DNA from 2 places in the Varunaivibrio sulfuroxidans genome. Region 1 is predicted to be linked to the other one. Evidence: riboswitches for the same ligand, from Rfam matches in the RefSeq annotation. Region 1 holds a riboswitch; the other holds the start of a gene.

The links. Region 1 has a riboswitch for cobalamin ahead of cbpA (modified peptide precursor CbpA). Riboswitches for the same ligand answer to the same signal wherever they lie in the genome.
Region 2: another riboswitch for cobalamin. It lies ahead of P3M64_RS02595 (energy-coupling factor ABC transporter permease); the one in region 1 lies ahead of cbpA (modified peptide precursor CbpA).

Annotation. Positions count from the first base shown of each region.
Region 1 is NZ_CP119676.1:2,782,363-2,785,773, forward strand. It holds gene cbpB (peptide-modifying radical SAM enzyme CbpB) at 15-1,427, opposite strand; gene cbpA (modified peptide precursor CbpA) at 1,424-1,621, opposite strand; cobalamin riboswitch at 1,706-1,887, opposite strand; gene P3M64_RS13060 (DMT family transporter) at 2,060-3,097, opposite strand; tRNA gene P3M64_RS13065 (tRNA-Ser) at 3,313-3,400, opposite strand.
Region 2 is NZ_CP119676.1:574,101-577,511, reverse strand. It holds gene P3M64_RS02605 (nitric oxide reductase activation protein NorD) at 1-931, shown strand, start outside; gene rpe (ribulose-phosphate 3-epimerase) at 987-1,640, shown strand; cobalamin riboswitch at 1,754-1,970, shown strand; gene P3M64_RS02595 (energy-coupling factor ABC transporter permease) at 1,954-2,697, shown strand; gene P3M64_RS02590 (phosphate/phosphite/phosphonate ABC transporter substrate-binding protein) at 3,005-3,411, shown strand, end outside.

The sequences.
Region 1 (3,411 bases):
CGCCGCGATGGGGATTAGGCGATATCAAAAAGGCTGAGTGCGCCGTCGTCCCAGCCGTCCCATAGGAAATCGTCCTCGCACCGATCGGCGATCAGGCGGAAGGCGTAGCGCGCTTGTTCCTTGTAAAAGGTGCAAAATGCGCCGATCCGGTCCATCGCCCCGTTCATTTCATGGGCCTCGGCGGGACAGGGCGCGCCGCAGAAGTGGCGAATCGAACACCCGGCGCAGGCCGGTATCGCCTCGCAGGTCCTTTCGGTGACGGCGCGAAACGGCGCGCTGTCCAAAACCGACGGGATGTCGTCGGTGAACAGGTTGCCGCCGTTGAACGCCGGTAGGCCGATGAACTCGCTGCATGGGAACAGATCGCCCCCCGCACCGAGGGCGAAGAAGCTGCGCCCGCCGCCGCACGGCGAAATATCGCACATCAAGCGCCGCGCCGTCGGGGCCAGCATGGCGATCAGGATGTTGGCGAAATTGGCGACCACCATCTTGCGTCCGGTCTCGCGGTAAAGTCCATGACTGCGTTCGAGCGCGGCGATGAAGCGGGCGGCGAGATTTTCCTCGTGCGAACGCAGGGGGCGCGCGCCCGCCATGGTGCAGCGCAGAACGTTCAACATGCAGGTCGGAACCTCATTTTGGTGCAAAAAGTCCACCATCTCGATCAAATGGTCCTGGTTTTCGCTGCTCATGGTGCAGATCACGCTCCAACCCTCGTAACCGCGCAGGCGCGCCATGGCGGCCTCGACGGCATCGAAAACGCCGCGCCCGCCCCAGGTTTTGCGGGTTTTGTCGGCAATGGCGCTTTGCGCGGCGTCCAGCGACAGGCCGACCGAACAGCGCATCTCCTTTAGGAAGGCCACCGCGTCGTCGTCCAGCAAGGTGGCGTTGGTCTGCACGCCGAAGCGGAAATCGTCGCGAAAAGCCTCGATGCCTTTGAAGACGGCGTCGCGGTTCAGTAACGGTTCGGCGCCGTGGAAAATAACTTGAGGCAAGCGGCCCTCGGGGACGGTGGTGGCGAAATAGTCCTTCAGACGGGCGAGGGCGTCGATCAGCTTATGCGCCGACATATGTTCGCCGTGTTTGCGCATTTCGCCGGGGATATAGCAGTAAGAGCAGTTTAGGTTGCACCGCTCGGTGGGATTGAAATAAACGGCCGACGGTTTCAGATGAAAGCGCAGCATGTCCATTTCCCCGTTCAATGTCTCATGGGTGTCGTCGTAAAGACGGCTGAGACGGGGAGGGATCGCCGTTTTCGCATGGTTCGATGTGTCCACCAGGGCCCACAACGCGCTGTCCGGTTCGATCAGCGCCCGATAGCGCGGATGGTCGATGTCGAAGACGTGAAACCGGGGCGGCGCGTCGGCCGCTCCGCGGTGGTCTCGGGTCCTTTCGGAGCCCGAGACCGCGGCTTTGTCAAACGCGTTCATTGCGGAACCTGTCGATCCATCAAAATGTAATGGGACAGTCCGGTCCCGTCTGCGTCGCACGATTTGCGCCGGGCGATCAGGGGGGAGATCAGAGGGGCGCCTTGGGTTTCGTCGCGGACATCGGCGGCGGGGTCATCGACGGCGGAATTTTCCCGGGTCGGCGTGGTGGATACGGAGGTCGAGGTGTTGCGCATTGGTCATCTCCCGTGACAAATAAAAAAAGGGCCTCAGCAGACGCACGCGCCCACCGATTCCCTTTGCCATCGGGTATCGACCCTTAAGGTTCCATTTTTCCGGTTCGTCTTCTGGCTTTCGGGCGAATAATGAAGGACTGGCCTTCCCAATCGGCGTCGCCGATCAGTGACCGGGCGTAAAGCCCACATCCCCCAAACCCGATTACAGCGGCGGGACCGCCACGGACTTTCACCGTGTTCCGTTAACCGTGAGTACAGGGATAAAACCAACCCGTCGAAAAATCAAGGAGAACGCCTCCCGTCCCGTAGGGATTTGTGAAAAATGCCCCACGAGCGTCGTCGAAGACTTTTGCGAGTGAACGGCTCTTCCGGCAAGTCTTCTCCTCGGCTTGTGACATTTTGCACAAACCAGACGCATCAGATGAAGAGGTCCTGACCCTAGTGTGCGTGGCGGTGGTGCTCATCGGGATAATGGGAATGCGAGTGCCGTACGGGCTCGTGTCTGTGGCGATGAATATGAGATCCATCGGGGTGGGTCTCGTGGTCGTGCTGGTGGTGTTTATCATCGTGGACATGGGCGTGCGTGTGTTCCACCGCGGCGTGTTTATGCTCGTGTGCGTGGTTCTCCGTAATGTGAAGCCAAACCCCGAAGGCCATCAATCCACCGGCGAAAACAAGCGAGAAGCTTACCGTATCGCCAAGCAGAGGGACGGATATGATTGCCCCGACAAAGGGGGCGGTGGAAAAATACGCCGCCGCTCTGGATGTGCCGAGTTCCCGCAAGGCCAGCACGAATAACGCAAGACTGACGCCGTACCCTAAAAAACCGACGACGCCGGATAGTGCAAGGGTTGGAATTGAGGGGATGTTCGCGCCTAACAGGAGGGCGAGAAAAACGTTGGTCGCGCCGGCGACGAGCCCTTTGATCGCGGAAATCTGGAACGGGTCCGATAGCGAAACCTTTCGCGTCAGGTTGTTGTCTATGCCCCAACACAAGCACGCCGCCAATATGGCCAACGGGGGCCAGGGGGAACGCACGGCGATCGTTCCCGTCCACGAAAGGACGACGGCGCCCGATACGATGGCCGCCATGCCCAGCGCGATGCGCCGATCGAAGTTTTCTCGGAAAACCCACCACGCGAGGAGAGCCGTAAAAACCCCCTCCGCGTTGAGCAAAAGCGAGGCGGCGGATGCGGACGTTCCCGACAAACCCCACATGAGAAAAACGGGACCGGCGATACCTCCCGTGACGACGGCGCCGGCCATCCATGGCCAGTCGGAACGGGTCAACGCGTCACCCCGAGAGGCGCGAACGATCCTGACAATGGAAAGGCCGATCCCCGAACCAAGATAAAGAAGCCCGGCCAAAAGCCACGGGTTCGTGTCCGCCAGCAACATTTTCGCCAACGGCGTGCTGGCTCCGAAAAGAACGGCGGCGGCGAACGCAAAAGCAATTCCGATACGATCAAGCTTCATGATGCCGTCCAACGCGTCAAATCCGCGCGCCGCCCACGGCCGCGCTTCCAATTGAGAGCAATTTAATTGAGAGCAATTTAATTGAGAGCAATTTAAAGGAAGAGCGTCTATCTCCCAAGGGGTTTTAATGCGCAGGCGAGGGGCGTTCGAGGCCACCCGACATCGCATGCCCATCGGAACCATGAGCGAAGCGAATTGGCGTGAGATTTAAAAAATGGCGGAGAGACAGGGATTCGAACCCTGGGTACGCAAGCGCACAACGGTTTTCGAGACCGCCCCGTTCGACCACTCCGGCATCTCTCCGCAGCGTGGCC
Region 2 (3,411 bases), 860 kb from region 1:
TAAGACCCAGGTCGAAGACGAAGAACAACAGAACGCCTTGCCGCCGCGTTATTACCCTGAATGGGATTATCACACCCAAAGCTATCGTCCCGATTGGGCCAGCTTGTACGAAAGCCTCCATCCCAGTGCCGACCCGGCGCGTATAGATGATCTGCTTGTTAAGCACGCCGCTTTGGCGAAGCAATTAAAGAAATTGATGGACCTGCTAAAGCCTCAGCGCTACGTCCGAATTCGTTTTCAGGAGGACGGCAGTGAACTCGACCTGGATGTGGCGTTGCGCTCTCTGCTCGATTTTAAAAGTGGGTGCACGCCCGACCCGCGCATTACGATGAGCCATCGTCACGACGGTCGGGATATCGCGGTTTTGCTTCTTCTCGATCTGTCCGAATCGCTCGACCATGTGCCGCCGGGGGGGAGCCAGAGTATTCTCGAATTGAGCCAAGAGGCCGTGGCGCTGTTGGCTTGGGCGATCGACGGTTTGGGCGATACCTTCGCCATCGCGGGATTTTCCTCAAATACGCGCCATGAGGTGCGCTATCAGCATATCAAGGGCTACGGGGAAAAGTGGGACGACACGGTGAAGGCGCGCTTGGCGGCGATGGCGGCCGGGTACTCGACTCGGATGGGTGCGGCCTTGCGTCACGGTGGGCACTATTTGTCGGCCCGCAAAGCCGACAAAAAGCTGATGCTGGTCCTTACCGATGGCGAGCCGTCCGATATTGACGTGAAGGAAGACCGCCTGCTCATCGAAGACACCCGAAAGGCGGTTCAAGAATTAGACCGTGACGGTATTTATACGTACTGTATCAATCTCGACCCCGATGCGGATAATTACGTTCGCGATATTTTCGCCAACCGCTACACGGTTATCGACCGTGTCGAGCGCTTGCCAGAAAGGTTGCCGCAACTTTTCATGGCGCTAACGAAATAGTATGAACGCGATAGTCTTAATTATATCAATAACCTAAAACAACAGAGAGGCCGCCATGACCGTTAAAATCGCCCCTAGCATTCTGTCCGCGGATTTCGCCCAACTGGGCCCCGAGGTCAAAGCCATCGACGATGCGGGATGCGACTATATCCATATCGACGTCATGGACGGTCATTTTGTTCCCAATTTGACCTTCGGCCCGCCGGTGATCCAGTGCATTCGTCCGTGGACGAAGAAAGTTTTCGATGTCCACCTGATGATCGACCCGGCCCAGCCCTATCTCGAAGAATATGCCAAGGCGGGCGCCGATATCATTACCGTCCATGCCGAGGCCGATAAGCATCTCGATCGTTCGCTCCAGGTGATTAAGGATCTGGGAAAAAAGGCCGGGGTGTCGCTAAACCCGCATACCCCGATCAATGTCATCGAACATGTCCTCGACCGTCTCGATCTGATCTTGATCATGTCCGTCAATCCGGGCTTCGGCGGGCAGGGGTTTATTCCCGAGGCGCTCAATAAAATTCGCGCGGTCAAAGAGATGATCGGCGCCCGCCCGATCGAACTGGAGGTGGACGGCGGCGTCAACGCCGGCACCGCGAAGGCGGTCGTCGAGGCCGGCGCCAACGTCTTGGTCGCCGGAAGCGCTGTTTTCAAGGGCGATGACTACGCCGCGACAATCAAGGCGATTAAAGAGGTTTACGAAAAATAACAAACCCCAGGCCTTAATGATAAGACCTTAATGACATGTGAGAGACATCCGGCCCTTTGCGGCCGGATGTCTCTTTTTCATGGGCTGGGCGTTGCCGCGCGCGATGAACTCTGATAGACAATAATGACCATTGGTTTCTCAAGGGCAAAGCCCGTGAGATGAAAAGGGAACACGGTAGGGAAGACCTCGACGGGTCCCGATCCGTGGCTGCCCCCGCAACTGTGAACGGTAGCGGCCTTTCGTAAACCCACTGGCGATTTTTCGCCGGGAAGGGGAAGGGCCTCGCGATGATCCGTGAGCCAGGAGACCTGCCATGGTTTTAGCCGGCCGCCGTATAGGGGTGGCGGCCATGTTTTTGTACGGTGGGTACGTAAAGGAAAGTAAAATGCATATCGAACCGGGTTTCGTGACGCCCGTAAAAGTCGCCATGGCCAATGTCGGCGCGCTCGCTATTGCCGGATGGGCCCTCAAGGAACATATCAAAATTTCGATTAAAAACCCCTGGTCGGTGGCCAAGCCTTTGGTCGCCGCGGTTTTCTTCACCCTTTTCATGCAGAGCTTCCACATGCAGGTCGGTCCGTCCGAACTGCATTTCGTCGGTGCGATGGCGATGTACCTGACGCTCGGGTTTATACCGACGCTGTTGGGGTTCGCCATCGGGTTGCTGCTTCAGGGCTTGGTCTTCTCGCCCTGGGATTTGGTCAATCTGGGGGTTAATTCGCTGTCATTAATCGTGCCGTTGCTGGCCGTGCATTACGGCGGCGGGCGGCGTTATTTCGCCGGCGGCGATGCGCCGCAAATTTCGTGGGCGCGTATCGTTAAATTGGATGCGATGTATTATTCCGGTGTCACCGCGATGGTCGGGTTCTGGCTGACGGTCGGCGGCGGCGAGGCGCACTTTATGGCTTGGCTGAAGTTCGCCAGTTCCTATCTTGTGCTCGTGGCGCTTGAACCCGTGTTTACGTGGACCATCGTCAAAGGATTGAAAAAAATAGAAAATTCATCCTTTGTCTCGCGTTTGTTCGCGGTTCGAGAACTGAATATCGCCGGCTCGTAAATCCACTTTTCCAGAAAAAACGCCGCCTTGGCCGTGATGGTCCAGGCGGCGTTTTTTTGACCTTATCACAGGCTTCAAACCTCGCTTACGCGCGCGCGGGTCCACTCTTTCGAGACGGTTCGGTCATGGCGCCCGTTCGAACACAAAAGTGTAATTGAGCGTTCACAGTTTCATTCAAAAACCGCAACGCCGCGCAACTAGACTTCCTCCCGTTAACGCCTATGCCGCCATCGCTTCGCGTTCCGATCCAGGGGGCGGCGAAGGGGAACGGTTCACGCCGATAGATCACATCACGGGAGAGAAAAAAATGAAGCTTCGTGTCGCCGTCATCGCCGCCGGTGCGATGGCCACCATGGCCGCCACCGCCGCCTCGGCCATGGCCACCTCGGCCGATTGCCCCAACAACGGCGTCGTCCGTTTCGCCGTCGAGCCTTACGAATCGTCGGCCCATTTGATGCCTGTTTATAAGAACCTCGGCAAACTGATCGGCGAGAAGATCGGTTGCACGGTCAAGGTGCTGATCACCACCAACTACACCGCCGAGATCGAGGCGATGCGCAACAACAAGCTGGAAATCGCGCAGTTTGGTCCGCTCGGCTATGTGCTCGCCCATCAGGTCGCCGGGGCCGAGGCCGTCGCGACTTTCGCCACCCCAGACGGTAAGCCCTCGACCTACACCGCCAGCATCGTCACGTGGCCGGGTTCGGGAATAGC